4 regions of the Geodermatophilus sp. DSM 44513 genome follow, and region 1 is predicted to be linked to each of the others. Evidence: riboswitches for the same ligand, from Rfam matches in the RefSeq annotation. Region 1 holds a riboswitch; each other region holds the start of a gene.
The links. A riboswitch is a leader RNA that binds a small molecule or an ion and turns the genes downstream of it on or off. The one in region 1 is predicted to bind cyclic di-AMP.
Positions count from the first base shown of each region.

Region 1 (7,573 bases):
GGTCACCGCCTCGGAGGAGGCGGCCCTGGACGCGGCGCGGCAGGCGGTCGACCTGCTGGCCGCACAGGGCACGCTCGACCTCGCGGGTACCGGCCCGGACGTCGACCTGCGCGCACTGCTGCCCGAGCAGGCCAACCGCGCCTACGACGTCAAGCCGCTGGTGGCCGCCGTCCTCGACGGCCCGCCGCTGGAGCTGCACGCCCGCTGGGCCCCCAACGTCGTCACCGCGCTGGGCCGGCTGGCCGGGCGCACCGTCGGGGTGGTCGCCAACAACCCGCTGCGGCTGGGCGGCTGCCTGGACTCCACGTCGGCGGAGAAGGCGGCCCGCTTCGTGCGGACCTGCGACGCGTTCGGCGTCCCGCTGGTGGTACTGGTCGACGTGCCCGGCTACCTGCCCGGCGTCGGCCAGGAGTGGGACGGCGTGGTGCGCCGCGGGGCGAAGCTGCTGCACGCCTTCGCCGAGGCGGTGGTGCCCCGGGTGACGCTGGTGACCCGCAAGTCCTACGGCGGGGCCTACATCGCGATGAACGCCCGCTCGCTGGGCGCGACGACGGTGCTCGCCTGGCCGGGCGCCGAGGTCGCGGTGATGGGCGCCAAGGCCGCCGTCGGCATCCTGCACCGCAAGCGGCTGGCCGCCGTGCCCTCCGGGGAGCGGGAGGCGCTGCACGCGCAGTTGGCCGCCGAGCACGAGCGGATCGCCGGCGGGGTCGACCGGGCCGTGCAGATCGGTGTCGTCGACGAGGTGGTCGACCCGGCGCGGACCCGGCGGCGGCTGGTGGAGGCGCTGGCGGCGGCACCGCCCGGCCGCGGGGCACACGGCAACATCCCGCTGTAGGGGACGCTGTGGCAGGAGCATGGTCGTCCGGACGCCGCTTCCCCGTCGACGTCCGGACGACCGGTCTGAGCCTACGACGAGAGGGCCCCGGGCGCTGCCCCGTCGTGGTCGGATCGTGACCAAGGGCCCCGGTGCCGGGGCCCGGTGCAGGGACTAGACCACCTGGTGCAGCCAGGTGACCGGGCTGCCGTCGCCGGCGTGCCGGTAGACCTCCAGGTCGGCGTCCCAGGCGGCACCGAGCAGCTCGTCCACCCCGTGCCGGAAGGCCTCGATCGACGTGGCGTTGGCGGCGAGGTTGCGCAGCTGCTGCTCGCTCACCACGAGGTCGCCGTTGGCGCTCGTGGGGGCGCGGAAGACGCCGTGGCCGGGCACGTAGGACATCCGCTCCCCGTCGTTGCCGTAGCTGGCCTCCTCGGTCACCTCGAAGCGCAGCATCGGCCACGCGCGCAGCGCGGCGACCAGCTTGGCGCCCGTCCCGGGGGCGCCGGTCCAGGCCACCTCGGCACGGTAGGACCCGTGCGCCGCGGGCTGGTCGGCCCACGACAGGGAGACCGGCGCGCCGATGACGCGCTCGAGCGCCCACTCGACGTGCTGGCAGAGCGCCTTCGGGCACGCGTGCACGAAGACGACACCCTGGGTAGACCGTCGCTGCACGGGGCACCTCCATCGACTCGATCGGTCTCGTCTTCCCCAACGGACGATCGATTCGGTGACGCGCTGTGTTCGGCGATCCGGGACCAGGAGTCCCGGGGACAGTGTGCACGATGGTCGCCCCATCGCGCCAGTGCGGACGGTGCAGTTGGGTCACCTGTGACCCGGCCGTTCCACCCACCGACCCTCCGCGCTGGTCAGCGGCCCACCACGGGTCGGGGGCTGCCGTCCACGGATCCACAACGACCCCACAGCCGGTCCACAGGAACGACGCCCCGGGCGCGCGATCGGCACGCTGGCGACCGGTCCGGTTGCGGAACGCGCTCACCGAGCGTAGTGGGACAGCGCTGCCGACCCGAGGAGGACCCGCAGGTCCCCGGCTCACCGGGTGAGCGCGGTGACCTGGTTGCCGCCGGCGCTCTTGGCCCGGTACATGGCCTGGTCGGCGCGGCCGAGCACCTCGTGCCCGGCCTCGCCGGCGCGCACCTCGGTGACGCCGACGCTGGCGGTCACCCCGCAGCGGGCGCCCACGGCGGCCACGGCGTCGCGGAGTCGCGCGGCGAGTGACGCGGCGTCCGCCGCGGTCGAGCGGGCCAGGACGGCGAACTCGTCGCCGCCGAGCCGGGCCACCGTGTCGGTCTCCCGGACCACGACCCCCAGCGCGGCGGTGACCTCGCGGAGGACGGCGTCCCCGGCGGCGTGGCCACTGCGGTCGTTGACGCCCTTGAAGCCGTCGAGGTCGACCAGGCAGACCACCCAGGGGCCGCCGGCGCCGGCCGCGGCGGAGCCCAGCCGGTCCAGGAAGGCCCGCCGGTTGAGACACCCGGTCAGCGGGTCGGTGGCTGCGAGCACCTCGGAGGTGCGCAGCAGCAGCACCTGCCGGTCCTGCGCCTCCCACTGGTTGGCCGAGGCCATCGCGCACAGCAGCGTGTAGGTGGCCATGACCAGCGCGACGAAGACGGCCGAGGAGCCCAGCCCGCCGCTGACGCACAGCAGGTAGCCGCCGGTCGTGACCGCGCCCATCAGGACGACCCCGGACGGCGGGTAGGCCACGGCCATGAAGGCCAGGAGGAGGAACAGCAGCACCGACAGCGGGCTGGACGCACCGCCGTCCACGCGGGTGGCGACGGTGACCAGCACTGTGTCCGCGAGGCTCCACAGGTAGAACAGCAGGCTGCCGCGGGGACCGCGCACCATCGCGGCCAGCGGCAGCAGGAGCAGCAGGGGTGCGGCGAGGGCGGCGACCACGGCCAGCGCCATGAGCGTGGCGGTGCGCGTGGGGGTGCCCGGCGTCATCAGCACGTACCCGGCCACGGCGAGGGCGGTCACCTCGGTGAGCGCCACGCCGAGCCGCACGTGGCGCACCCAGTAGGCGGCCCGGTCCTCGTCGGTGGCCAGCTGGCGGTAGAGGACCGCGCGGACCGCCGCCCGGGGCCGGCGCAGGTCGCCGCGGCGTCTACCGCCGCCGTCGCCGTCCGGCCCCTCGTCCACGGACGGAGCATCGGCCCGACGGGGTGCCGGCTTGACCGGCCTCACCCGCCCGGGGTGGCCTCCGGCGGAGCCGGCCGCCGGGTGCCGGCGCAGCCGATCAGCGGCTCAGCAGGCCCCGCCGAGGGTGATGCCGCGCGCCTGCAGCCAGGGCATCGGGTCCACCCGGCTGGCGTAGAGGCCGCCGCGGTGCACCTCGAAGTGCAGGTGCGGGCCGGTGGACTGGCCCTTGTTGCCGACGTCGGCGATGTGCTCGCCGGCCGAGACGACCTGCCCGGCGCTGACGAAGTACTGGTCGACGTGCCCGTAGAGGGTGATCTGCCCGTCGCCGTGCTGGACGTAGACGGCCTGGCCGAAGCCGCTGGCCGCGCCGGCCTGCAGCACCACGCCGTCCTCGGGCACGTGGATGGGCGTGCCGATGGGGGCGGCGATGTCCACACCCTGGTGCATCGTCCCCCAGCGCGGGCCGTAGCAGGAGGTGACCCGGCCGGCGGTCGGCATGCCGGAGGAGGCGCCCGACGTGACGGCGAGGGTCTGCTGCCGCTGGGCCTGCTGGGCGCCCCACGCGGCAGCGGCGTCGGCGGCACCCTGCGCGGCGAGCAGCCGCTCGCCGGCCGCGCGCAGCTCCTCCTCCAGGCGGGCCTTCTCCGCCGCGCGGGCGTCGTAGTCGGCCTGGGCCCGGGCGAGGTGGGCGTTGGCGGCCTGCTCGGCCTCGGCCGCGGTGCGGGCCAGCTCGTCCAGGGCGGCGACGGCGGCCTGCGCGGCCCGGTCGGCCTGCTCGAGGCGGGCCGCGACGGTGAGGAACTCCTGCAGGCGGGCGGCCCGGTGGTCGCCGATGACCTCCATGGTGGCGGCCTGCTGCAGCAGCTCGGTCGGGCTGTGCGCGTCGAGCAGCATCTGCAGGTCGCCGTAGCGGTCCTCGGCGCCCATGTAGGCCTCGCGGCCGAGGTCGGCGATGTCCTCCTCGGCGGCCGCGACGTCAGCCTGCGCGACCGCGAGCTCCGCGGCGGTCCGCTCGGCCTCGGCCTGGCCGGCGGCGAGCTGGGCCCGGGCGACGAGCGCGGCGTCGGCGGCCGCCTCGGCCTCCACGGTCATCCGCTGCAGCTGCTCCTCGGCGGCCCGCACCTGCTCCTCGATCTCGGCGACCTGCTCGGCGAGGGCGGCCTGCTCCTCGGCGGGGGCGGGGGCGGCGCCGGCGACGACGGGGGTGGCGGCCAGCAGGCCGGCCACCGCCGCGGCGACGACGGCGGCCCGGCGCGGTGCGCGCAGGGGGCTGCGGGGTGACGTGGCGCAGCGGACCACGGTGTGCAGGCGGTGCAGGGTCGCCAAGGCGACGGGTCTCCTCATCCTCGCGACCGCCTACCGAGTTAGCTGACGGGTTCGGGCCGGACGGCGCCCTACCTCCCTGCACTCCCTCAGCGCAGGCAGGACTCACCCCAGAGGTTCGGTGGGTCCCCGGTCCGCCTCGGCCCCGGAGGGCGTCGGCGGTTCGGCGGTGGCCGTGCCGAGGCCCTCGGTTCCCGAGGAGCTGAGCCCGGCAGGGCCGTCGGGAAACGTACACGGGCCCTGGCCGGCAGGTCACGGTCGGGTAACGAGATCGGGGCGCCTGCTTGCCGTCGACCCCCGCCACCGACACGCGGTGTCAGCAACCGTGTGCACTGTGGTGACCACCGGGACAGGCGGGGCGCCCGTGCAGCGCCAAATTCCCAGCTGATGGCCGGTCACGCCCGACCATCGGTGTGATCCCGCACACGGCAGCCACCCAGCAGGGGGACCTGGGGATGCCGGACGGCGTCGTCCACAGGGGGTGTCGGGCCGTCTGGCAGGCTGGTACACGCGGGGCGGTAGCTCAGCCGGTCAGAGCACGGGACTCATAATCCCTGGGTCGTGGGTTCGAGCCCCACCCGCCCCACCGGTAAACATCGAGGTCAGCGGCTTGTGGCATCCTCGTCGATCTTGGCGGGGGGCCCCGTGCCCACACGGTGCCCACACTACGCACCGTGACGTCTCGTGACAGACGCCTGGTGGGCGGCGTCCATGCGTTCCGCGAGGGCGCCCAGGTCGTCGTCGAAGAGCCCGGAGTAGACGTCGAGGGTCATCGCCGCGGAGGCGTGGCCGAGCATCCGCTGGACCGCCTTGACGTTCGCGCCACTGGCCACCAGCAGGCTTGCGGTGGCGCGGGTTGCACACCGTCGGCATGCGTGACTTCCTGGCCGCGATCAACGGCATCGGGCACGCCGCGGTCGCCTGCGACCCGCAATTCGGCGCCGCGCTCGTTGACCTGCAGGTGCAGATGCCGGTGGGGATCGCCGGCGCGGGAGGTGTAATGCCGCACCGTGACGGCCTCAGCTGGGAGCAGGCGCGTTCTTCTCGGCTACCGGTGCTGATGACGTTCAGCTGGGCGATGCACCGGCTTCCGTCAGTCGGTCCTTTGCGACACGGTGGCGTGGACGTTGGGCGGCTGCCGGACGACGAGGCTGCGACCGTCGGGCAGGGTGTCCCGGTTGTCCTCCCCGTGCGGGAAGGCTCACCGGGCGGGTCTTGTGGGACGGCGGCCTCCTGGCCTACGTCCTGACCTGTCTCAACACCGGTGAGGGTTCGGCTTACGGGGCGGGGCTGCGGGTTGCCGGCGGCTCGACCGCGAGGCAAGCGACCCATAGCGGCCCATGCAAGGACAGTCCCCGGATGGGTCAGGCAGAGCTGTTAGATGGCCGCTGAGTTAGTCGGGTCGGCCGCTCTTGCGCCAGAGGAGGACCACGCCAGCCACCCCGAGGGTGATCGCGACGCCAGAGCATGCGATGACGATGAGCCCGAGGGCCACACGCCCTTCCTCGAACGTGGGGACTCCAAGGCCGAGCATGACGACGAAGCCGACCAGCACCGACAGCGCACAGGCGGCGTAGCCGATCCGGGTCACCACGGCAGGCACTCTCTGTGATCACCCCCCGGAGCGACAACCTCGTTCATCCATGTCAGCGACCTGTGCGCGGCACGCCCTGAGCGGCCCACTTAGGCACACGTGCGGTGCGCTCCGTCGACCGGGTGAGGGGACCGCTGTTGAGCTACGTGGGCAAACTCGGCCGAAATAGCCTCGGGGACACGAAGCGGCCAGCGTGGTGTACCCCCCATGCGGTGGGCCTTGGTTGCTGCAGCCGTCATCCTCGGATTGTTCACGGCTATCGCGCGCAACTGGGCCGTGACGGCCGTCTGCGTCTTCATCGTGGCTGGTCAATCATCGACCTCGTCCACGAGCGACGTAGGGATGCGAACTGGACCCGCCTGTGAAGCCGCCTTCAGAAACGGGTCCGAAGTATCGCTCCACCGTCATCGCACAGGGATCCAGCTCCAATAAGGATCGGGCCGGACGCCTGTCAATGCGAGCGATGCTCACTGAGGGTAGTGCGTTGTGGGCATGGCCACCAGCGGAGACCTGTCATGCGGATGGGTATGACCAACGTAGATGCGCTCGTGTCTGGGGTGCGCTCGCCCATACTGGCCGGACAGCCACCGACCGTGGCCTTGAACTAGTGGATGGGACATCGTCACGTGGACACGGCTCGGCGATGGGGCATCGGCCTGACCGCGGTAGCGGTCCTGCTGTGGCTGGTCTTCGTGATTGCCGTGGTCACCACTGCGCCTGAGGACGGTGCCAACATCGGGGCTGGCTTGCTGTTCCTCCTCGCAATTCCCTGCACCGTCGCGGGGGCCACGCTGCTCATCACTACCCGGCGAGGCGGACACCTGCCCGTGTCAGGGCAACAGGATCCGGCGTTGTCGCCAGCAGGTGCGATGGCTGTGCCGGCGACCAGCGCGGGCACCTGGTCCAATCAGGCTGCCCTGTGGGCACTCGTGGTCGGGATCGTCGGCGTGGTCCTCGTCCTCACGCCGATCGGTGCCACGGAGGTCGCGTACTGGACCGGCGTCGCCGCGGCAGTGGTCATCTGCTTGGTGGCCGTCGTACTGGGCTGGTTGGGCCTGCGTCGCGCTCGAGCTCGTGGTGGGGTCAGATGGCACCTCGCACTCGCCGGTGTCGTCCTTGGTGCCACCGGACTGGGCTGGAACTTGTTCCGGATCCCTGAGCTCATCCTGTTCGTGATCGGTGACCTCTGATCGACGTCGTCTAGATGTCCCCAGTCCCGGCGCAGCAGTCGATGGGACTGACGAGCGACAGCCGTCGTCCTACAAGGGAATCGCTGAACGGGCTCACCAGAGGTTGCCCGACCATGGTTCCGCCTACGGTGCGTCCGCAAACTCGAAGCGCTCCTGGCCAACCCGACCGTCGATCCGTTCCCGCAGCAAGTCGGCATGCCCGCAGTGCCGTGCGTACTCCTCGATCAGGTCAACGAGGACGTCGCGCAGCTGGACCTGCGTGGAGCCCATCGTGTCGAGGTCGGGCGTTTCCGCAACGAAGCGTTGGGCGAAGGCGACCTCGGTCCGCCAGGTTTGCCAGGCCTCCTCAACGACGTCTGTATCGGCGACCGCGCCGTTCCAGTCACGGTCAGGGTCCTCATCCGTGCAGTACAGCCGCGGCGCATCCTGCCTGGCCATCTCCGGCGGAACCAGTGTCGCTCGACCTCGCTCATGTGCCGCACCAGCCCC
Region 1 covers NZ_CP135963.1:1,602,808-1,610,380, reverse strand. Annotated here, with positions in the region: gene RTG05_RS07825 (acyl-CoA carboxylase subunit beta) at 1-835, shown strand, start outside; gene RTG05_RS07820 (DUF3145 domain-containing protein) at 989-1,489, opposite strand; gene RTG05_RS07815 (GGDEF domain-containing protein) at 1,868-2,977, opposite strand; gene RTG05_RS07810 (M23 family metallopeptidase) at 3,083-4,303, opposite strand; cyclic di-AMP (ydaO/yuaA leader) riboswitch at 4,318-4,479, opposite strand; tRNA gene RTG05_RS07805 (tRNA-Ile) at 4,813-4,886, shown strand; gene RTG05_RS07800 (hypothetical protein) at 4,966-5,133, opposite strand; partial or broken gene RTG05_RS22350 (relaxase domain-containing protein) at 5,244-5,321, opposite strand; gene RTG05_RS07790 (hypothetical protein) at 5,694-5,894, opposite strand; gene RTG05_RS07785 (hypothetical protein) at 6,521-7,084, shown strand; partial or broken gene RTG05_RS07780 (DinB family protein) at 7,208-7,573, opposite strand, start outside.

Region 2 (7,573 bases), 790 kb from region 1:
GTAGCGCGCCACCGCCGGCGAGGGCCGGGGCGCACTACGGTGTGCGCCGGCTCACGTCCCGCCGCACCAGGAGCGACCCGTGTTCGACGACGCACTGACCTCCACCATCGCCCGGGCCCGCGGGCACGCCCTCGGCGACCTGCTGCGGCGCTCCGCGGCGCGCGTGCCCGACCGCACGGCGCTGCGCTTCCGCGACCGCTCGCACACGTACGCCGAACTGGACGCGGCCGTGGACCGGACCGCCAACGCGCTGACCGCGCGCGGGGTGGCGCGCGGTGACCGGGTGGCCCTGCTGTCGCACAACGACGACGGGTACGTCGTGCTCACCTTCGCCCTGGCCCGGCTGGGCGCCGTCGCCGTCCCGGTCAACTTCATGCTGACCGCGGGCGAGGTGGCCTACGTCCTCGAGCACTGCGGGGCGGCCGGCGTGGTCGCGGAGGCCGCGCTGGTGCCGGTGGCGCAGGAGGCGCTGCGGCTGGCGGGGCGGGAGGAGGCCGTCGTCGTCCGGGGGGTCCTGGGCGGCGGGCCGGACGGCGGGCCCGACGGCTGGGAGGCCTACGAGACCTGGGCGGCGCACCCGGACGCCGCACCGCCGCAGGTGGACGTCGCCGACGACGACGTGCTGCAGCTGATGTACACCAGCGGCACCGAGTCCCGGCCCAAGGGCGTGATGATGACCAGCCGCAGCCTGGTCACCCAGTACGTCAGCTGCATCGTCGACGGCCGGTACGCCGCCGACGACGTCGCCCTGCACGCGCTGCCGCTGTTCCACGTCGCTGCCCAGCACGTGTTCCTGGTGCCCAACCTGTACCTGGGCGGCACCAACGTGGTGCTGGACGGGCCGGACCCGGCCACCGTGCTGGCGACCGTGGAGCGGGAGCGGATCACCAGCCTGTTCTGCCCCCCGACGGTGTGGATCGGCCTGCTGCGGCACCCCGACTTCGACCGCCGGGACCTCTCCTCGCTGGCCAAGGGCTACTACGGCGCGTCGATCATGCCGGTGGCCACCGTGCAGGAGCTCCGCCGGCGGCTGCCCGGGATGGCGCTGTTCAACTGCTACGGGCAGACCGAGATGTCCGCGCTGGCCCTGGTGCTCTCCCCGGAGGACCAGCTGCGCAAGCCCGGCTCGGCCGGCACCCCGGCGCTGAACAGCCAGACCCGCCTGGTCGACGACGAGGGCCGCCCGGTCGGCCCCGGCGTCGAGGGCGAGATCGTGCACCGCAGCCCGCACGCCACCGTCGGCTACTGGAACGACCCGGAGAAGACCGCGGAGGCCTTCCGCGGCGGCTGGTTCCACAGCGGCGACCTGGGTGTGATGGACGAGGACGGCTACATCACCGTGGTCGACCGCAAGAAGGACGTGATCAAGACCGGCGGGGAGAACGTGGCCAGCCGCGAGGTGGAGGAGGTGCTCTACCAGCACCCGGCGGTCGCGGAGACCGCCGTCTTCGGCATCCCGCACCCCCGGTGGATCGAGGCGGTCGCCGCCGTCGTCGTCCCCCGGGACGGGCAGCGGCTGGACCCCGACGAGCTGGTCGGCTTCTGCCGGGAGCGGCTGGCCGGCTACAAGACGCCGCGCTACGTCGCCGTCGTCGACGGGCTGCCCAAGAACGCCAGCGGCAAGATCCTCAAGCGCGAGCTGCGCACCACCTTCGCCGACCTGGCCGACCGGCCGGCCGACTGACCGGACCGGTCCTCAACGGCGGTGCCAGCGGACGGCGCCGGCCGCGGCGGTGCCGAGCACCACGAGCGAGGTGACCGCGCTGCGTGGCGCCACCTCGCGGCCGCGGCGGGCCAGGAGCACCGCCGCGGCGTCCAGCGCGGTGAGCAGCAGCGTCACCTCGGTGGTGCGGCGGGCCTGGGGCGCCGGGGTGACCAGCAGCGCCGCGCCCATGGCGATGTTGCGCGCCGCGGTCAGGCGCACCAGCAGCGGCAGCAGGACGTCGGTCCGCGTCCCCTCCTCCGCGGCCCCGAGCAGCCGGGGCAGCGCCCGCGGGGCGCACAGCGCCGCGGTCCCGACCCAGATCGACAGCGTCCCGACGGTCTTGCGGGTGACGTCCCACTCGCTGGTCATGGCCGGTCACTGCCCGCCGGGGCGCGCCGTGAACCGGTCGCCGCCCGCGACGACCAGCACCGATGCCAGGAACGGCAGGGTGACGACGCTGGCCACCACGTCGCTGACGGTCGCGACGGTGAAGGCGCCGGCACCCGGCGAGCCCAGCGGCCCGAGCACCCCGTCCGGGCCGAGGGCGGCCACCGAGGCGGGCAGGGTCAGCAGCGCGGACACCGTCCCGCCGAGCACCACGCCCACGGCCACCGCGGCCGGTGCCGCGCGCAGCGCCCGCACCGCCAGGGCGGTGCCGCGCCGCAGCGCGCCGGACCAGGACGCTCCCCCGCCGGCGGCCAGCGCGGCCACGACGCCGGTCACCCACAGCTGGGCGACCAGGCCGGTCGCGAACCCCACGGCGTCGACGGCGAGCGCGGCGCCCAGCCGCGGGTCGTCCAGCACCAGCACCTGGCGGGCCACGTCGGGCACGGTGTTGACCAGCGTGGCGGCCAGCGCGGCCAGGTAGGCCGGGCCGGCGTGCCGGCGCAGCAGCCCCAGCGCGGTGCGGACGGTCGCGGCCGGCGGGGAGCCGGCGCTCACGGCCGGGTCGCGACCAGCGCCGTCCAGCAGCCGGCCAGCCGGGTCTCCTGGCCGGTGACGCCCAGCCCGGCGGCCCGGCAGGCGTCCGCGAGGCCGTCCGGGGTCGGCCGGTCGCCGTCGGCGGGGTGGTGGGACACCGCCCGCAGCGGCCGGCTGTCCACGAAGCGGGCCGTCATCTCGCACGAGTAGAACCGCCCGCCCGGGCGCAGCAGCCGGGCGGCCTCCCGGACGACGTCGCGCCAGGCCGGGGTGTGGTGCAGCACGTGGTGGGCGAACACCGCGTCGTAGGACGCCGTCGGCAGGGTCAGCGCGGTGGCGTCGCCCTCCCGCACGTCGACCCGCGCGCCCAGGTCGCGCACCGCCGCCCGGCAGGCCGCGACACTGGCCGGGTACCGCTCCACGCCGTCGGCGTGCGCGGCGCCGAAGACCTCCAGCGCCAGGCGCAGGCCGGTGCCGCGGCGCCCGGTGCCCAGCTCCAGCACCCGACCCCCGGGGACAGGCCCGCCCAGCCGGAGCAGGACGGGCGCCTCGACGCGGCGCTGCACCAGCGCGCGGACACGGGAGTCGACCCACAGCCGGTTGGCGTCGACGAGGGTCGGCGGGACGGGACGGCTGCTCGGCACGGTGCCCTCCTGCCCCGGCCGGACCCGCGATAACCAGGCCGGCCGGGGACCGGGCGGCTCAGCCCCGGTAGTTCACGTGCGGGTGGTCCATGTGGTTGGCGGTGGCGCTGCCACGGTCGGCCATCGCCTTCCAGGAGCCGGACGGCGAGGACAGCATCCGCTGCTCCCAGATGAGGTAGTCCACGCCGAGCTCCTCCCAGTGCGCGACGTGGTAGGCCACGATCGCGTCCCCGAGGGCGGAGTTCGAGCCGACCATGTAGTCCAGCGCCAGGCCCGAGGGGTGCCCGCCCGGGTCGGCGGCGCTGGCCCGGGTGCCGCCCAGGGTGATCCCGGCGGCGCCGGGCACGTTGCTGACGACCGCGTTCGCCGCCGCCTGGACGACGGGCTTCACCGGCCCGGCGTTGTTGGTGATCCTCGCGACCGCACCGGCCGCGGCCGGTGCCGCCGGGGCCGTCGTCGCCGCGGACGGCGTCGCCGCCCGGCTCGGCGCGGCGGCCTCGGCGGCAGCGGCCTCCGCGGCGGCGGCCTCGGCGGCAGCGGCCTCGGCGGCGGCGCGGGCGGCGGCCTCCGCGGCAGCCACGGCCTCGGCGGCCGCGCGGGCCTCGGCCTCCCGCCGGGCCAGCTCGGCCTGGTCGGCGGCGGCCTGGGCCTGCTGGGCGGCGGTCTGGGCGGCCTCGCGGCTGCTGCGGCTGGCGGCCAGGTCCTGCAGCGGCTGCAGCTCCTGCACCGCGTCGACGGGTGCGGGAGCACCGGTCAGCCCCAGCGCCCGGGCGACGCTGACCGTCTCCGCCGGGGCGGGCCGGACGGCCTCGGCCTGGGCGGCCGGCTCGGCACCGACGACGACGCCGACCAGGACGGCGCCGGCCGTGGCCACCCCCAGGTAGACGGCCGGACGGCGGACGGGAGCGGGCAGGCGGAGGCGGCGGGCAGCGCGGCCTCGGGACGGGGTGGGTCGGTCCATGGGGGTGCGGGTTCTCCGGGGTCGGGGCGCGGCGGGACCGTGCGGGCGCACGGGCGCCGCGGAGGGGGTGCGGGCAGGGCCGACCGCGGCCGTGCGGGGACGCCGGGGACCACCGGGGGGAGACGGCTCGGTGCCGGTCGAGCGGGGGTGCTCGGACCCGGGGCGGCGGGACGCCGGGGCGCGGACGGCGGCGTGCGGTCGGGCGGGGGTCAGGTGCGGGCGGGCACCCGGGAGCGCGGCCGGCGGGGTGGAGCAGGGCAGCGGCACGCCATCCGGCGGCTCTCCGTTCTTCCGGTGGCCGCCTACCGGGTTAGCTGACGGGTTCGGGCGGGAAGTGGCCCTACGGCTCCCGGACGTGCGTCCAGGAGCGGATTCACCCCAGTGCTGCGGTGGGTCCCCGGCTCGCCCGGTGGGCGACTCGGCGGCGTCCGCTCGGGCCTGCGTGGTGCAGAGGTGACGACCGACCGGACGCGGACACCATAGGGCCGTGACCCGGCCGTGACAATCGGCCGCGGGCCGACCGTGGTGCAGGACACGTCGCGGCACCGCCGGGGACGGCGGGCGGCGCGGGCGACGGGAGTTGGCGGGCGGGGCTGCACCCGGGTCCCTCCCAGGGCCCCGCCCGGGGAGAGCATGCGGCGGACCGGTCGGTCCCGCAACCGGTGTCCGTGCGGTCCGGCCGGTGCCGTGGCCGGCGGTTCCCGGGGCCCGCGGCGGGCACCCCCCACCCATGACCGAGATGGACCCGCGGGACCCGGACACCCTGTACGCCGAGGGGCCGGTCGAGCCCGAGCCGCCCGGGGAGGACCTGCCCGAGACCTCGCCACTGCCGGACTCCGGCGGCACCGGCCCGGGCCCCGACGACCTCGACCGGCTGCTCTGACCACACCCCGGGCCGGGGAGGTCAGCCCCGGTAGTTCACGTGCGGGTGGTCCATGTGGTTGGCCGTCGCGCTGCCGCGGTCGGCCATCGCCTTCCAGGCACCGGTCGGCGAGGTCAGGATCCGCTGCTGCCAGATGACGTAGTCCACGCCGAGCTCCTCCCAGTGCTCGAGGTGGAAGGCGACGATCGCGTCCCCGAGGGCGGCGTCGGAGCCGACCATGTAGTCCAGGGCCAGCCCGGCCGGGTGGCCGTTCGGGTCGGTCGCGCTGGCCCGCGTGCCGCCGATGGTGATCAGGCTGGCCCCGCGCACCTCGCTGACCACCCGGTCGGCGGCGGCCTGCACCTGCGGCCGGACCGGGCCGGCGCTGTTGGTGATGATCGCGGTGGCCGTGGCGGCCGGGGTGGCGGCCGGGGTGGCGGCCGGGGTCGGCGCCGCCTGCACCGCGGGGGCGGCCGCCTGGACGACCGGGGCCGGCGCCGCCCCGACCGCCGGGGTCACGGCGGTGGCAGCGGTCGAGGTGGTGGCCGCGGCAGGGGCCACGGCGGACGTCCCGGTGCTGCGCCACTGGCCGGTGCCGGTCCCGGCGTCGCGCCAGCCGCCGGCGGCGTGCCGGCCACCGGAGGCGTGCCGCCCACCGGTGTCCGCCGCGTCGGCGGACCCGGCGGTGCGCAGCACCTGGCCCGGGCGGATGCGGTCGGGGTCGGCGCCGATGACCGCCGCGTTGCGCTGGTAGAGCTCCCGCCACGACTGGCCGTGGGCGGCGGCGATGCCCGCCAGGGTGTCGCCGCGCGCGACGGTGTGGTCGGCGGCGTCGGCACCCTCGGTGGTGGCGGCCGGGGCCTCGTCGGTGGCCACGGAATCGGGGGCCGGCGCCCCGGCGGCGGCAGCCCCGGCGGCGGCAGCCCCGGCGGCGGCAGCCCCGGCGGCGGCGGCCCCGGCGGCGGCGGCCCCGGTGGCGGCGGCCGGGGTGGTGCCGTCGGTCAGCCGCTTCCCGCAGGTCGGCCACGCGCCGATGCCCTGGCCGACGAGGACCTTCTCGGCGATCTCGATCTGCTGGGCGGGGGTGGCCAGGTCCGCGCGCGGGGCGAACGCCGTCCCCCCGAAGGCCGCCCAGGTGGACGGGCTGAACTGCAGTCCGCCGTAGTAGCCGTTGCCGGTGTTGATGTCCCAGTCGCCGCCGGACTCGCACTGGGCCACACCGGTCCAGTCGTGGGTGACGGCGGCCTGGGCCGGTGCGCCGAGGACGCCGATCCCGACGACGGTGGCGCCGGCGGCGACGGGCGCCTTGGCGAGGACCTGCCGGGTGCGGACGTAGCGGGGCGCGCAGTGCTTGGGCATGGGGTCTCCGATCTCCGCCGGCGAGGTGAGCTGTCGGGTTCGGGCGATCGGTGCCCGGCCGCTCTCCGCGGCTCCACCCCGAGGCGGCCGCGCCCGGCCGTGCCGGGTGTGCAGCGCGCCGTGGTCGTGGGTCCCCCACCCCTGCCCTGGGAAGTGGGTGGCAGCCGGTGGGCAGGGTTTGGCGGATCCGGCGCCGCGCTCTCCTGTTTAGCTGAGCGCACACAAAACGCTACGTGCAGTGATGTGAACTGTCGCCGTGACCCAGGTCACTTTCTCCGCCCGGGACGGCGGGTCGCAGGTCACTGCGGCGTGTCGGACCGTTCCGTCCGTCCCGTCCGTCACACCCGCCCCACGGGTCGATCGTCACCTCCGGACGCGGTGCGCGTCCAGCCAGGCGACGACGTCGGCCAGGACGCGGTCGCGCTCGGGCTCGTTGTGCGGCTCGTGGAAGAGGCCGTCGTAGGTGTGCACCGTGAGGTCCGGTGAGCCGGCGTGTGCCCGCACGACCTCGCTGGCGGCCGGCGGCACCAGGCGGTCGGCGGTGCCGTGCAGCACGAGCAGCGGCAGGGTCAGCGCGGGCAGCCGGCCGGGCACGGCCAACGCGGTGGCCATGAGCTCCGCGCCGGTGCGGGCGACCATCTTGCCGGTGTGGTTGAGCGGGTCGGTGCGGTAGGCGCGCACCACCTCCGGGTCCCGGCTGACCGCCTCGGCGTCCAGCTGCAGCACCCCGGCGCCGGGCAGCAGGCGGGACAGCAGCGGCGCCACGGCGCGCTGGAGGGGGCTCGCGGCGCTGGTGTCCAGCGCCGGCGCGGACAGCACCGCACCGGCGACGCGGGCGTCCGGCGTCCCGGTCAGGTACTGCAGGGCGACCAGCCCGCCCAGGCTGTGCCCGTAGACGAACAGCGGGACGCCGGGGTGCTGCTCCCCCGCGTGCCGCACCAGCTCCGCGACGCCGGCGACGGTGGCGGCCATGCTGCCGATGTCACCCCGGCGGCCCGGCGAGCGGCCGTGCCCGGGGTGGTCGGCGGCGTGCACCGCGTACCCGGCCGCGGCCAGCCGCTCGGCGACGTGTGCGTACCGGCCGCTGTGCTCGTGGGCGCCGTGCACCAGGACGACGGCGC
Region 2 covers NZ_CP135963.1:2,388,775-2,396,347, forward strand. Annotated here, with positions in the region: gene RTG05_RS11515 (alpha/beta fold hydrolase) at 1-4, shown strand, start outside; gene RTG05_RS11520 (acyl-CoA synthetase) at 80-1,684, shown strand; gene RTG05_RS11525 (hypothetical protein) at 1,697-2,074, opposite strand; gene RTG05_RS11530 (hypothetical protein) at 2,081-2,647, opposite strand; gene RTG05_RS11535 (class I SAM-dependent methyltransferase) at 2,644-3,270, opposite strand; gene RTG05_RS11540 (VldE C-terminal domain-containing protein) at 3,329-4,231, opposite strand; cyclic di-AMP (ydaO/yuaA leader) riboswitch at 4,515-4,665, opposite strand; gene RTG05_RS11545 (hypothetical protein) at 4,962-5,114, shown strand; gene RTG05_RS11550 (LysM peptidoglycan-binding domain-containing protein) at 5,136-6,452, opposite strand; gene RTG05_RS11555 (alpha/beta hydrolase) at 6,816-7,573, opposite strand, start outside.
Region 2: linked by a shared signal. The riboswitch ahead of RTG05_RS11540 (VldE C-terminal domain-containing protein) and the one ahead of RTG05_RS07810 (M23 family metallopeptidase) in region 1 are both predicted to bind cyclic di-AMP.

Region 3 (7,573 bases), 1.5 Mb from region 1:
ACGTGATCGTCTGCCACATGGTCCCCGGCAGCGAGGACAAGGTCGGTCCCGTCTTCGGCCAGTACGACCCCACCACCCGACCGCAGGACCTCGGCGTCGTCGGCCGCCTCCTGCTGTCCTACGAGGACCTCTACCTGCACGTCATCGAGCGCAAGGAGGACCCGGAGATCTCCGGCCAGCGCCGGGGCCTGCCGGCGTTCCAGCAGATCGCCGAGGCCATCGCCCCGTACGTGACGCCGTACCCGAGCTACTGGCAGAACCCGTCGCACTCGGTGGCCAAGCAGTTCTACGAGTGGTTGCCCGAGGGCGACGTGCCCGAGGACCGGGAGCTGACCGTCATCGTGCAGCGGATGAAGCCCGGCTCGGAGGCCGACATCGCCCGGGTGTTCGCCGAGTCCGACGCCACCGGCCTGCCCGCGGAGACCGGCGTGACCGGGCGCTGGCTGTACGGGATCGACGACTGCTTCGTGCACCTGCTCGAGCAGGACGCGGCCAAGGCCGCCGCCGTCCGGGCCGACCACGAGTCCCAGGCGCCGGCCCCGGCCTTCATCAAGGTCATGGAGGCGCTGCGCCCCTACGTCAGCCCGTACCGGCCGGAGACCTGGCAGAGCCCCAAGGACTCCGTCGCCCACGTGTTCTACCGCTGGCAGGCCGAGGACTGGCACCCCGAGCTGGAGCCCGCCCGATGAGCCTGCGGGGGTTCAACGCGCTCATGTTCCTGGTGGAGGACGTGGCCGCGGCCACCGAGTGGTACACCGAGTTCCTCGGCGTCCCGCCGGTGTTCACCCGTCCCGGGCGGGGCGGGAAGGCCATCTACGCGAAGTTCTCCGTCGGCGAGCGCGAGGACGAGCTGGCCCTCGCGGACGTCAGCCGGGCCCCCGAGGGCCGGCTTGCCGGGCCCGGCGGCGCGGTCGTGCACTGGTCGGTCGACGACGTGCCGGCCACCCTGGCGCGCCTGACGGCGATGGGCGCCCGGGAGTACGTGCCGGTCACCCCGCACGGGCCGTTCGTCACCGCGATCGTCGTCGACCCGTTCGGCAACCTGCTGGGCCTGCACGGCGTCGCGGCCACCCCGCACTACAGCGACGAGGACCTCGCCCCCGCACGGTCGAGCTGACTCGCGGCTGGTGGCCGGCCCGGGATCCCCCGGGCCGGCCACCGTCCTATCACTCTCACAGTCTCCCGAGCAAGCGTCCCGCTCCTTCAGCGTGCTCCATTCCGTAGCCTTTCGCTTCGGCTACCCATCCTGCCCCGTCAAGGGCTGTGTCCACTAAGCGTTGGGCCGATCCCGATAAGCGGATCCACCACTCGGTCGAACTGTTATCTATCCCCCTTCACTCCGTTTCCCTCACCGGCAGGATTTTTTGGCTTACGAAGTCGTCTTCCCTCAATTGTGAAAGCGATGACGGACACGCAGAGCAGAGCCACTCGTACACCGCTTAGCCAAGCTGAGTCATCCTCCTCGTTGACGAAGTAGAGGACGCTGCCCAAGAAGAGGGTGACTGCACCGATCCAGGAGTACATACTTCGTCTGACATCAGGACCCACGCCTACTTCTCCCTACTCTCAACTGAATTCACAACCGATGCCAGCGATTCCGAGGGCTCTGCCCCCGTAGACAACGCCAGTCTTCACCGCAAAGGACTGGGGACTGAAAGACAAAGCAGCACCCAAGATGGCTCCACTGCGACAGAAGAAGGTCTTGACGCTGTACTTGTTGGGCCCGGGGTCGGTCGCTCCGCAGTAATAGCCGCCGGTCGAAGAGTTCACGAAACACCGCTCCAACCCGAGTGGGTCCACGAAGTTGATCGGATTGCTGGCGGCGTATTCGTAGCGGTTGGCGCGGCGGGGATCGCCGAGAGTCTCTAGGGCGTCTTGCTGGGTGAAGCGGCCGACGACGGGGTCGTACCAGCGCTGGCCGGAGCGGACGAGGTCGGGGTCGCGGTCGATGGTGCCGCCGGCGTAGCCGAACAGTTGGTAGGACTTGATGGCCGAGGCGTTGACGCCGGTGGCGGTCATGCTGTCCCAGGGGTCATAGGTGTAGGCGGCGGTCTGGGCGCCGGTGTGGTTGATGGTGGCGACGATGGAGCCCAGGCCGTCGAGGGCGAGGTAGTGGGCGTTGGCACAACGATAGCCAGCGGGGTGCCCTGGGCAGTCCCTGGAGATAGCTGAGGCGGCTGCCCCCGTCGGTGTAGGACTCGACCACCGGCAGGCCGGCGTCATCGGTGCGGCCGTAGGTGTAGGTGCGTCCGCGGCCATCGGTGATCAGTTCGGTCTGGTCGGTGCTGGCGTAGGTGTAGGCACCGCCGCTGTAGCCGTCGGTGAAGCCGGTGAGCTGGCCGGCGCCGTTGTAGGTGTAGGAGCCGTGGCTGTCGGCGGTGGTGTTGCTGGCGGCGTCGGGGGAGCAGCCAGCCACAGCCAACCTCGAGGGGAGAAGAGACGGGACTGAGCACCAGTCCATGAGGCATTATGTGCTCAAGCTGCGATGACACGCTGTTCAACACGCCGTACTCGGAGCGGCGGACCGGTCCGGCCGACGACCACCCGTCGCCTCGTTCCACCTACCGTGACTCCTGCCCGTCCCGGCAGTGAGGATCACCCGACTGCAGACCTCCCCCACGTCAGGGCCGTCGCGGACGGTGAGCCGGTGAGCGCGTGTCCCGGTGTGTCGTCGGCCTGTCGCCGGACGGGACGGAAAGGTCCGCCCCAGCGTTTGTCACGGGATGGTCACGGCCTTACGTTCTGGGCGTCCGGACGGTCGTCTCCTCCCCAGCCGGGGAGCCCGCGCCGGATGCCGCCGAGTCGCACACGCGAGCCGGGGACCCACCTGTACCACCGGGGTGAGTCCCGCTCCCGGACACCCGGGAGCGGGTAGGGCACTCCCAGCCCGAACCCGTCAGCTGACCTGGTAGGCGGCCAGGGGAGAACGGAGCACCACCGCGCGCCCGGGGCCATCTCGCCCCCGCGCCCACAGGTCCGGGACCGTCGCGCTCCCGCCTGCCCTCGACCAGGACCCAGCCGTCGCACGGCACCCCTGCAGCCGGACCGAGTCCGCCGTCCGGCCGGTGCCGCACGCCCGGCTGCCGATCCCTGCCCGTCCCGGCCTCGAGCCACGACTCCCCCGTCCGACCCGCACCCCACGCGCCGTCGGCCGTCGACGCGCGCGCCCACGCGAACAGCACCCCAGGAGACCCGCCCGATGCACGCACGCACCAGCACCCGCCGCGCCCTGCACCTGCTCACCGCAGCCGGCACCATGACCGTCGCACTGACCTTCACCGGCCAGGCCGTCGCCCAGGCCACCCCGGGTGACTCCGGCCGGGGCTGGGACGGGAACCGCTCCGACGGCGACCGGCAGCGGTGGGACCGCGACGACGCGGCCGACGCCCCCGCTCCCGCCGCGGAGGCCGCCGCACCGGCGGAGGCCCCCGCGCCCGCCCCGGCACCCGCGCCCGCGCCGGCCCCGGCGCCTGCACCGGCTCCCGCCCCGGCGCCTGCCCCCGCCGCCACCGGGACGCAGGCCTACAAGGACTACGCCGCCGGCCAGGTCGGGGACGCCGCCCAGTTCGACTGCCTCGACGTGCTGTGGGAGGCCGAGAGCGGCTGGAACCCGGACGCGCAGAACCCCACCAGCACGGCCTACGGCATCGCCCAGTTCCTCGACTCGACCTGGGCGGCCACCGGCATCGCCAAGACGTCGGACCCGTACCGGCAGATCGACGCCGGCCTCATCTACATCGAGGACCGCTACGGCAGCCCCTGCGCGGCCTGGTCCTTCCACGAGGCCAACAACTGGTACTGAGCACCGGCCGCTGACCGGTCGCCCGTGCCCCCCGACCGGGGCACGGGCGACCGGGCGGCGGACTCCCGGCCCCCTGCAGGGGCCCGTCGCGAGCGCGCGAGGGGCGGGGGTCCTCCGTCAGGCCGGGGCGAGAGCCATTGCCTCGGCGGTGAGCTCGACGGAGCGCAGCCGGCCCTCCACACCGGGGAACTGGTGGGCGACGATGAGTTCGTCGGCACCGGCCTCGGCCGCGAAGGCGGTCAGGTACCGGCGCACCTCGTCCGGCGTGCCGACGGCGGTGTGGGTCAGCATCGAGTCCACGTGCACCCCCGCGCCACCCTCGAGCAGCAGCTGGGCCTCGTCGTCCGACATCGGGCGGCCACGGCCGAACAGGCCCACGGCCAGCCGGCGCCGGGCGGCGCCGAAGGCCTCCTGCGCGGCTTCGTGGGTGTCCGCGGCCACCGCGTTCACACCGGCGATCACGTACGGGGCGTCCAGCTGCGCCGACGGGCGGAACTCCCGCCGGTAGGCCTCCACGGCCGGGCGCAGCATCGCCGGGGCGAAGTGCGAGGCGAAGGCGTAGGGCAGGCCCAGCGCGGCGGCCAGCGTGGCGCCGAACGTCGAGGACCCCAGGATGTACAGCGGGACGTTCGAGCCCCGGCCGGGGACGGCGTGCACGCCCGGCACCCGGGACTCCCCGGTCAGGTACCCCTGCAGCTCCAGCACGTCCTGCGGGAAGCGGTCGGCCGAGCCCGGGTCGCGGCGCAGTGCGTACATGGTGTTCTGGTCCGAGCCCGGCGCGCGGCCCAGCCCGAGGTCGATCCGGCCGGGGTGGGCGGCGTCCAGGGTGCCGAACTGCTCGGCGACGGTCAGCGGCGAGTGGTTGGGCAGCATGACGCCGCCGGCACCCAGCCGGATCGTCGAGGTGTGCGCGCCGACGTGCGCGATGAGCACGCTGGTCGCCGAGGAGGCGATGGTCGGCATGTTGTGGTGCTCGGCGTACCAGACCCGGCGGTAGCCGGACCGTTCGGCCTGCTGGGCCAGGGCGACGCTGGCGGCGATGCTCTCGGCCGGCGTCTGCCCCCGGGAGATCGGCGCCAGGTCCAGGACGGACAGCGGGGTGCTCATGCCGGGCCCAACCACCGCCGTCCCGCCGTCCTTCCCACCGCTCAGGCGGCCAGCGCGGGCTGCCGGTCGCCGGCGGCCACCAGTGCCGCGTAGCGACCGCCCCGGGCCAGCAGCTCCTCGTGCGTGCCGGTCTCCACGACCCGGCCGGCGTCGAGGACGGCGATCCGGTCCGCGTGCCGCACGGTGGACAGCCGGTGCGCGATGGTGATCGTCGTCCGCCCCCGGGCGGCCTCGTCCAGCGCGGCCTGCACCGCCCGCTCGGTCCCGGTGTCCAGCGCGCTGGTGGCCTCGTCGAGCACCAGCACGCGCGGGTCGCGCAGCAGCGTGCGGGCGATGGCCAGCCGCTGCTTCTCCCCGCCGGAGAACCGGTGCCCGCGGGCGCCGACGACGGTGTCGTAGCCCTCGGGCAGGCCGACGACCACGTCGTGGACCTGCGCGCGGCGGGCGGCGTCCTCGATCTCGGCGTCGGTCGCCTCGGGCCGGGCGTGCCGCAGGTTCTCCCGCACGGTCGTGTGCAGCAGGTAGGTCTCCTGCGCCACCACGCCGACCACCCGGGACAGCGTGTCCAGCGACAGGTCGCGCAGGTCGACGCCGTCGACGGTGACCCGGCCGGCGGTGGGGTCGGCCAGCCGGGCGACCAGCGAGGCCAGCGTGGATTTGCCCGAGCCGGTGGGGCCGACCAGCGCCAGGGTCGTGCCGGCGGGGACGGCGAGGTCGACGCCGTCCAGGGCCGGCCGGTGCCCGTCGGGGTAGGTGAACGACACGCCCTCCAGGCGCACGTCGCCGCGGACGCCGGCCGGGTCCAGCGGCACCGGGTCGGCCGGGTCGTCGACCTCCACGGGCAGGTCGAGGTACTCGAACACCCGGCTGAACAGCGCCATCGAGGCGGTGACCTGCACGCCGACGTCCAGGAGGCCCATGAGCGGGCGGAACAGCGTGCCCTGCAGCGCGGTGAAGGCGACCAGCGTGCCGATGGTCATGCCGCCGGAGGTCGCCGGCAGCCCCGCGGCCAGGTAGACGAGCGCCGGGATGCCGGCGAAGACGATGCTCATCGTGGCCATCCGCCAGCGGCCGGCGAGCTGGGCGCGCACCTCCAGGCCGACCAGGTCCTGCGAGGTGTCGGCGAAGCGGCGGGACTGGGCCGGCCCCGCGCCGAGGGTCTTGCCGAGCAGCACACCGCTGACCGACAGGCCCTCCTCGACCTGGGCGTGCATGTCGGCCAGGTGCCGCTGACGCTCCGCGGTGACGGTGCGCCGCATCCGGGCGACCTTGCGGGTGAGCAGCACCGCGGGCGGCAGCACGACGAGCGAGAGCAGCGACAGCCGCCAGGACAGCGCCACCATGGCCGCGATCGTGCCGACGACGGTGGTCGCGTTGGACGCCAGCGACGTCGCCGTCGAGGTGACCACCGACTGCATGCCGGAGATGTCGTGGGTGAGCCGGGACTGCACCTCCCCGCCGCGCGTGCGGGTGAAGAAGCCCAGCGACTGGCGCTGCAGGTGGCTGAAGACCGCCGTCCGGAGGCCGTGCATGACCCGCTGGCCGACGGTGGTGGACAGCCAGGTCTGCACCACGCCGAGGACGGCGGTGGTCGCGGTGACGGCGAGCATGCCGAGGACGGCCCAGACGAGCAGCCGCACGTCCTGCCGCGGCAGCGCCTCGTCGATGACCAGCCGGACGAGGAACGGCGTCGCCAGCGCCACCGCGGAGGAGACGACGATGAGCACCACGACCACGGCGACCTGCCAGCGGAAGGGCGTGAACAGCGCGGTCACCCGGCGCAACGGCACGGGGTGGCGCTCGAGCTGGGCGCGGTCGGCGGGGTCGGACCGCTGCCCGGGGCGGCCGCCGCCGCCCGGTCCCCTGGTGCCCTCGATGGCGACCACCTCCTGATGATGAGGTTACCTCACCGTGAGGCAACAGCAGGACGGCCGCTAGGCTTCCCGGCGTGCCGGACGACGACGCCGAGATGCTGGGCGAGCTGCTCGTGCGGGTCGCCCGCGGCCAGCGCCGGCGGTGGCGGGACGCGCTGGCCCCGTGGGAGCTCTCCCCCCACCACGCCCGTGCGCTGCGCGTGGTCACCGCCCGGCCCGGCACCCGGCTGTCCGACCTCGCCGAGGCGCTGCACATCGCGCCGCGGTCGGCCACCGAGGTGGCCGACGCGCTGCAGGCCCGGGGGCTGGTCGAGCGGGCGCCGGACCCCACCGACCGGCGCGCCGTGGTGCTCACCCCGACCGACGAGGGCCGCCGGGTGCAGGCCGAGATCGCCGCGGCCCGGGCCGCCGACACCCGCGACCTGTTCGCCCGTCTGGACGCGGCCGACCGCGCGACGCTGGCCCGCATCCTGCGCACCCTGGCGGACGACTGAAGAAGGACCACTCTTCCCCCCACGCCTCGCGAGCTCGGCGCGGGCCCCTGAAGAGCGGCCACCCCCCGCCTGCCGGAGGGCCGGTTCCGGCAGGGCTCCTGTGCCACGATCGGGAACGTGATCGAGCCGGTGCACCCCGACCAGCTGCGCGTGTCCGACCCCGAGCGGGCCGCGGTGCAGGAGAGGCTGCGCCGCGCCGTCGGGGCCGGGCAGCTGGACCTGCACGAGTTCGACACCCGCGTGCAGGCGGTCTGGGCCGCCCGCACCCGCGGTGACCTGGCCCGGGTCACCCGCGA
Region 3 covers NZ_CP135963.1:123,255-130,827, reverse strand. Annotated here, with positions in the region: gene RTG05_RS00635 (TcmI family type II polyketide cyclase) at 1-689, shown strand, start outside; gene RTG05_RS00630 (VOC family protein) at 686-1,117, shown strand; gene RTG05_RS00625 (RHS repeat-associated core domain-containing protein) at 1,567-2,223, opposite strand; cyclic di-AMP (ydaO/yuaA leader) riboswitch at 2,786-2,930, shown strand; gene RTG05_RS00620 (aggregation-promoting factor C-terminal-like domain-containing protein) at 3,200-3,802, shown strand; gene RTG05_RS00615 (LLM class flavin-dependent oxidoreductase) at 3,920-4,909, opposite strand; gene RTG05_RS00610 (ABC transporter ATP-binding protein) at 4,951-6,795, opposite strand; gene RTG05_RS00605 (MarR family winged helix-turn-helix transcriptional regulator) at 6,858-7,277, shown strand; gene RTG05_RS00600 (DUF1707 SHOCT-like domain-containing protein) at 7,395-7,573, shown strand, end outside.
Region 3: linked by a shared signal. The riboswitch ahead of RTG05_RS00620 (aggregation-promoting factor C-terminal-like domain-containing protein) and the one ahead of RTG05_RS07810 (M23 family metallopeptidase) in region 1 are both predicted to bind cyclic di-AMP.

Region 4 (7,573 bases), 1.1 Mb from region 1:
GCCGATCCTGACCGGGGTGGACCTGGAGGTGGCCGCCGGCGAGCACGTCGCGATCGTGGGCCGCTCCGGGTCGGGCAAGTCGACCCTGCTCAACCTCCTCGGCCTGCTGGACACCCCGACCGGCGGGGAGTACCTGCTCGACGGGGAGCCGACCGACCGGTTGCGCGCCCGCCGCCGGGCCCGGCTGCGCGGTGAGGTGTTCGGCTTCGTCTTCCAGCAGTTCAACCTGCTGCCGCGGCGCACCGCCGAGGAGAACGTCGCCGCCCCGCTGCTCTACGCCCGCGGCCGCGACGTCCTGCACCGGCGCCGCACGGCGCGGGCGGTGCTGGACCGGGTGGGGCTGGGCGCCCGCACCGACATGGTCCCCGAGCGGCTGTCCGGCGGCGAGCAGCAGCGGGTGGCCATCGCCCGGGCGCTGGTGCGCTCGCCGCGGGTGGTGCTGGCCGACGAGCCGACCGGTGCCCTCGACGTGGAGACCGGCGCCCAGGTGATGGCGCTGCTGGCCGAGTCCGCCGCGGCGGGCGGCGCCGCGCTGGTCACGATCACCCACGACCTGAACGTCGCCCGGCTGGCCGACCGTCGCTACCGGCTGGACGCCGGGCGGCTGACCCCGCTGGCCGAGGCGACCGCGCCGGCCGGGGAGGTCGTCGCGTGACCCCGCTGCTGGCCACGCTCGCCGAGGCGTGGAGCGAGGTGCGGGTGCACAAGGCCCGTGTGGTGCTCTCCCTGGTCGGCGTCTTCCTCGCCGTCTTCGCCATGACCACGGTGACCGCGCTGGGCCTCATCGTCGCCCAGGTGCAGCAGGAGCAGGGCGAGCGCTACGGCGGCCGGTCGGCGACGATCGCCGTCACCGCCTACGACCCGCAGACCGGGATGCCGCCGGACGCCGCCGAGTGGGACACCGCCGTCGCCGACCTCACCGAGCGCTACGGGATCACCGGGACGGCGAGCGTCGCCTACGAGGAGACCCGCTTCCGGCTGCCCGGGGGCACGCAGGCCGTGCAGACCCAGCGCGTCTCGCCGTCCTACGGTCCGCTGCACCGCATCGAGCCGGTCGAGGGCCGCTGGCTGCGCGAGGGCGACCGGCAGAGCCTGGCGCCGGCCGTCGTCGTCAACGAGGCGTTCCTGGCCGCGCTCGGCGTCCCGGACCTGTCCACCCGCCCGACCGTCGTCATCGGCGGGTCCCGCCCGGTGACGGCGGCGATCGTCGGCGTGGTCCGCGAGGGGTACGGCGAGGAGCTCCTGGCCTACCGGGTGGACCGCTCCGCCGGCCCGTGGGACGCGCCGGCCCGGGGTGCTGCCGACCCGACCGACCCGTCGGCCGCCTACTACGGGCCGGCGACGCTGGAGCTGTGGGTGCCGCCCGAGCAGGCCGACGAGGTGATGTCGGTGGTGTCCAACGACCTCGGCCTGGCGCTGGGCGTCCAGGTGGACGCCTACCGGCAGGACTCCGAGGGGCTGGAGGAGACCCTGGCCCTGCTGCGGCTGGCCATCCGCGGCGCGGGCACCGTGGTGCTCGTCCTCGGCGGGCTCGGCGTGCTCAACATCGGGCTGGTGACCGTGCGCCAGCGGATCCGGGAGATCGGCGTGCGGCGCAGCTTCGGTGCCACCTCGTCGCGGATCTTCTCCGCGATCATGCTGGAGAGCGTCTGCGCCACGTTCCTGGCCGGGCTCGCGGCGGTGGCGCTGTCGGTCGTGCTGGTCCGCAGCCTGCCGCTGGAGTCGCTGCTCAACGGCGGGATCCCGCTGGCCGACACCCCCGGCTTCCCGGTCGCCGCTGCGGTGGAGGGGCTGGTAGCGGCCACCACGGTCGGCGCGCTGGCCGGCCTGCTGCCCGCGGTGATCGCCGTCCGCGCCAAGGTCATCGACGCCATCCGCTTCTGACAGGACCCCGTCCTCCCCGCCCTTCGCAGGCTCAGGGCGGGCCCCTGGACGGGGCCGTTCCAGCACCTCGCCTTATCACGGCGCCGTGACCGCCGGATGGGCTCCGGAGCCGGTCACGGCGCCGTGATCGGCGCCTCAGGGGCAGGTCACGGCAGCTGCAGGACCTGACCCACCTGGATCACGTGCGGGCTGGCGAGCTGGTCGTCGTTGGCCGCGTACAGGGCCTGCCAGCCGCCGGCCACACCCTGCTGCCCGGCGATCCGGCCGAGCGTGTCACCGGAGACGACGGTGTACGTCGCGCCGCCGGTGGCCGGGGCTGCCGGCGCGGGAGCCGGGGCGGCCGCGGGCGCCGCACCCGCCTCGGGCACCGAGGGGTTCAGCGCCTTGCCGCAGTTCGGCCAGGCGCCGGGGCCCTGGACGTCGAGCGTGCGCTCGGCGACGGCGATCTGCTGGTCCTTGGTCGCCAGGTGGGCGTTCGAGGCGTAGTCGTGCCCACCGAAGGCGGCCCACGTGCTGGCGCTGAACTGCAGCCCGCCGTAGTAGCCGTTGCCGGTGTTGATGGCCCAGTTGCCGCTGGACTCGCACTGGGCGACGGCGTCCCAGTCGTTCGCGGCGGCGGCCGAGGCCGGGCCGGTGAGGACGCCGACGGTGACGGCCGCCGCCCCGGTGAGGACGACGGCGCCGCGGCGCAGGGCGCGTGCGGGCACGCGGGAAGAGGACGTGCGCATGGGGGACTCCCGATCCGCCGCCTGCGAGGTGAGCTGTCGGGTTCGGAGCGATCGGTGCCCCGGCCGTGCGTGCACGGCTTCACCCCGAGGCGCGCGACCGGTGCGGCCGGGCGCCGAGATGGGTCCCCCACCCCCGTCCTGGCTGTGCAGGAGGTACGGCGGCCGACGGACGGGGTTCGGCGGATCGGCTCCGGCACCCGGACTCTGATCCCGGGTGCGGCAACAAGGTAACGGCCGGATCACGCGAGGTCACCCCGCGTCCCAGGGGCAACGGGGGTGACCGTAGCCGGTCACCGGACCGGCCGGGGAGGGAACCGCAGGTCACGTCACCGCGGGCGGGGTGTCACCCGTGCCGCCGTGACGTCCGTCTCACGGTGACCGGGCTGCCGCGGGTCGTCGGTCCCGATCGGGGGGGACGGCACGCGACGGGAGCCGCGGGGCGCCCGAGCGGTCGGACCGACGGCCCGTCGGCCCCGGGCGGGGGTCCCGGCGTCCTCCCCGACGGGCTCGTGCTCTGCCCACCACCATGGGCAGAGCACGAGACAGCGGCCGACCAGAGGTGCGGAAGCTCGTGCTCTGCCCACCACGGTGGGCAGAGCACGAGCTTCCGCCGGGGGAGGAGTGCCGGCCCGGCTCGTCCGCGCGTTCCCGCGGACCCGCGGAGGGCTGCCCGGCGGCGACCGGCGTGCAACGGCCGGCGCCCGGCCGACCGGGGCACGCCCGGCCGGCCGGCTCAGTCCCGCACGAGCAGGGCGACCGGCAGCTGCTCGAGCACGGCGGCCACCGGCAGCCCGGCGGCGTCGGAGACGTGCCGGCGGCCGGTGAGCAGGTCGCGCCAGGCCCCGGTGGGCAGCTGCAGCGCCGTGTCGCTCCACCCGGCGATCGACAGGCCCACCGGGAGCCTTGTCGCCACGGGCACCACGCCGCCGCGGTCGTAGGCGACCACGTGGTCGGCCGCGAGCCCGGACGCCGCCACCGGCTCGTAGCCGGCGAACCACTCGGGGTGCTCCCGGCGGGCCCGCAGCACCCGGGACACCACCAGCAGCTTGGCCGCACCGGTCTCGTCGACGCCCGGGACCTCCCCGCCGTCCAGCCGGGCCAGCAGCCCGCGACGCTGCTCGTAGTCCACCGGACGCCGGTTGTCCGGGTCGACCAGCGAGAGGTCCCACAGCTCGGTGCCCTGGTAGACGTCGGGGACGCCGGGCATGGTCAGCTGCAGCATCTTCTGGGCCAGCGAGTTGGACCGGCCGGCCGGCGTGATGCGGGCGACGAACCGCTCGATCTCGGCGTTCGTCCGCTCGTCGTCGTAGGCCGCGTCGACCATCTCGAACAGCGCGGTCTCGAACTCCTCGTCGACGTCGGTCCAGGTCGTCGACGTCCCCGCCTCGCGGGCCGCCTTCTCCGCGTAGGCGTGCGCCCGCTCGCGCGACAGCGGCCACGCGCCGACGAGGTTCTGCCACACCAGGTGCGCCAGCGGCCGGTCGGGCAGCGGGTGGCGGGTCAGCAGCCCGCGGACCAGCTCGGCCCACTCCGCGGCGAGCTCGGCGAGCACCGCCAGCCGGGCCCGGACGTCCTCGCTGCGCTTGGTGTCGTGGGTGGACAGCGCGGTCATCGACGCCGCCCGGCGCTCCGCACGGCGCTGCTGCGCCTCGTGGAACTCCTCGACGGTGCTGCCGAACCGGGAGGGGTCACCGCCGACCTCGTTGAGCGCGACGAAGCGCGCCCACCGGTAGTAGGCGCTGTCCTCGACGCCCTTGGCCATCACCGGGCCGCTGGTCTGCTCGAAGCGGGTGGCCGCCTCGGTGCCGGCCTGGGACAGCACCGGGTGCAGCGCGTCGAGCGCGGCGGTGAGGTCGGGACGGCGCTCCCGCACCGCGGCGACGGTGGCGTCCAGGTGCTCGCGGCCGTCGGGCAGGTAGGAGCGGTAGACCGGGAAGGACGCCAGCAGCTCGGCCAGCGCCTCCAGCTGCTCCTCACCGGAGACACCCGGCAGCTCGCCGATGACCCGGACCAGGCGGGCCAGCTCAGAGCCGAGGATCCCGTCGGTCACCTCGCGCTTGCTGCTCCGCACCAGCTCCGCGTAGTCCACCGGGGCGCCGGAGACCTCGGTGTCCAGCGCGCTCAGCCGGGCCTCGCCGGCCGGGTCCACGAGCACCTGGTCGACCTCGGCCAGCGCGTCGTAGCCCGTCGTCCCGGCGGCCCGCCACGACTCCGGCAGGTCCTCGCCGGGCTCCAGGATCTTCTCCACCACGGTCCACCGGCCACCGGAGGCCTCGGCCAGCCGGTCGAGGTAGCCCCTGGGGTCGGCCAGGCCGTCGGGGTGGTCGATCCGCAGCCCGTCGACGGCGCCCTGCGCGACCAGGTCCAGCACCAGCCGGTGGGTGGCCTCGAAGACCGCCGGGTCCTCCGCGCGCAGCCCGGCGAGGGTGTTGATCGCGAAGAACCGCCGGTAGTTGAGGTCCCGGTCGGCGCGGCGCCAGTCGACCAGCTCGTAGTGCTGCCGGTCGTGCACCTCCTGCGGGGTGCCCTCGCCGGTGCCGGGCGCGATGGGGAACCGGTTGTCGTAGTAGCGGAGCTCGCCGTCCACCACCTCGAGCTTCTGCACGTCGTCGGCCGACCCGAGCACCGGGACGCGCACCCGGCCGCCGAAGTCCCAGTCGACGTCGAAGGCGGCCGCGTGCGCGCTGTCCCGGCCGTGCTGCAGCACGTCCCACCACCACGGCGCCTCGGCCGGGTCGGCGATCCCCATGTGGTTGGGCACCAGGTCCAGCACCAGGCCCAGGCCCTGCTCGTGCAGCGCGGCGACCAGCCGGTCGAAGCCGGCCTGCCCGCCGCGCGGCTCGTCGACGTGCGCGTGGTCGACGGTGTCGTAGCCGTGCGTGCTGCCCGCCGCCGACCGCAGCAGCGGAGAGGTGTAGGCGTGGCTGACGCCCAGGTCGGCCAGGTAGCCGGCCAGGGCGGCCGCGTCGTCGAGGGTGAAGTCGGCGGTGACCTGCAGCCGGTAGGTCCCGGTCGGGACGTCGCGGCGCCGGTCCAGGCTCAGCGGCTCCGACCCGGTGGCGGACGGCGCGCTCACGGACGGCCCGCTCACGAGCGGCGGGGCGCGCTGAGGACGACCATGGACCGGTCGGCCAGGGTCAGCGTCTCGCCGGCCTTGAGCTCCCGCGGCTCGACCTCGCCCATCTCGGCGGTGTCGAGGACGACGGTCCAGCTGCCCGCGTACTCGTCCGAGGGCAGGTGGAACTCGATCGGTTCGTGGTGGGCGTTGAACGCCAGGTAGAAGTGGTCGTCCAGCACCTCCTCGCCGCGCTCGTCCGTGGACCGGATGCCGTGGCCGTTGAGGTACATGGCCACCGACTTGGCGAAGCCGGCGTCCCAGTCGTCCTCGCCCATCAGGTCCCCGGCCGGGGTCAGCCAGGCGACGTCCTGCACCGGGTCGCCCTCGCCGCGGCGCACCGGGCGGCCGTGGAAGAACCGGCGGCGGCGGAAGGTCGGGTGCTCCGCGCGCAGCCGGGTCACCGCCTTGGTGAACTGCAGCAGGCCCTCGTCGACCTCGTCCCAGTGCACCCAGGTCAGCGGTGAGTCCTGGCAGTAGCCGTTGTTGTTGCCCTGCTGGGTGCGGCCCAGCTCGTCGCCGTGCAGCAGCATGGGCACGCCCTGGCTGAGCATCAGCGTGGCCAGGAAGTTGCGCCGCTGCCGGGCGCGCAGGGTGAGCACCGCCGGGTCGGTGGTGTCGCCCTCGACGCCGCAGTTCCAGCTGCGGTTGTGGCTCTCCCCGTCGTTGTTGTCCTCGCCGTTGGCTTCGTTGTGCTTCTCGTTGTAAGAGACCAGGTCGTCGAGGGTGAACCCGTCGTGCGCCGTGACGAAGTTGATGCTGGCCATGGGGCGGCGGCCGGAGTGCTGGTACAGGTCGGCCGAGCCGGTGATCCGGCTGGCGAACTCCCCGATGGTGGACGGCTCGCCGCGCCAGTAGTCGCGGACGGTGTCGCGGTACTTGCCGTTCCACTCCGTCCACAGCGCGGGGAAGTTGCCGACCTGGTAGCCGCCGTCACCGACGTCCCACGGCTCGGCGATGAGCTTGACCTGGCTGACGATCGGGTCCTGGTGCACGAGGTCGAAGAACGCCGACAGCCGGTCGACCTCGTGGAACTGGCGGGCCAGGGTGGAGGCCAGGTCGAAGCGGAAGCCGTCGACGTGCATCTCGGTCACCCAGTAGCGCAGCGAGTCCATGATCAGCTGCAGGGACTGCGGGGTGCGGACGTTGAGCGAGTTCCCGGTGCCCGTGGTGTCCATGTAGTACTGCTCGTCGCCCTCGACCAGCCGGTAGTAGGACCGGTTGTCGATGCCCTTGAACGACAGCGTGGGGCCCAGGTGGTTGCCCTCGGCGGTGTGGTTGTAGACCACGTCGAGGATGACCTCGATGCCGGCCTCGTGCAGGGTCCGGACCATGCCCTTGAACTCCTGCACCTGCATGCCGTTGTCGGTGTTGCTGGCGTACTCGTCGTGCGGCGCGAAGAAGCCGATCGTGTTGTAGCCCCAGTAGTTGCGCAGGCCCTTCTGCAGCAGCGTGTCGTCCTGCACGAACTGGTGCACCGGCATGAGCTCGATGGCGGTGGTGCCGAGCTCCTGCAGGTAGGTGACGACCGCCGGGTGGGCGAGGCCCGCGTAGGTGCCGCGCAGCTCCTCCGGGACGTCGGGGTGGGTCATCGTCAGGCCCTTGACGTGGGCCTCGTAGATGACGGTCTTGTGGTATGGCGTCCTCGGGGGGCGGTCCACGCCCCAGTCGAAGTAGGGGTTGACGACGATGGACTTCGGCATGTGCGGCGCCGAGTCCTCGTCGTTGCGCTCCTTGGTCTGGAAGTCGTAGCCGAACACCGACGGGTCCCAGTCGATCTGCCCGTCGATGGCCTTGGCGTAGGGGTCCAGCAGCAGCTTGTTCGGGTTGCAGCGCAGACCCTGGG
Region 4 covers NZ_CP135963.1:2,725,589-2,733,161, reverse strand. Annotated here, with positions in the region: gene RTG05_RS13185 (ABC transporter ATP-binding protein) at 1-655, shown strand, start outside; gene RTG05_RS13180 (ABC transporter permease) at 652-1,884, shown strand; gene RTG05_RS13175 (transglycosylase family protein) at 2,031-2,591, opposite strand; cyclic di-AMP (ydaO/yuaA leader) riboswitch at 2,618-2,783, opposite strand; gene treY (malto-oligosyltrehalose synthase) at 3,346-5,688, opposite strand; gene glgX (glycogen debranching protein GlgX) at 5,700-7,573, opposite strand, start outside.
Region 4: linked by a shared signal. The riboswitch ahead of RTG05_RS13175 (transglycosylase family protein) and the one ahead of RTG05_RS07810 (M23 family metallopeptidase) in region 1 are both predicted to bind cyclic di-AMP.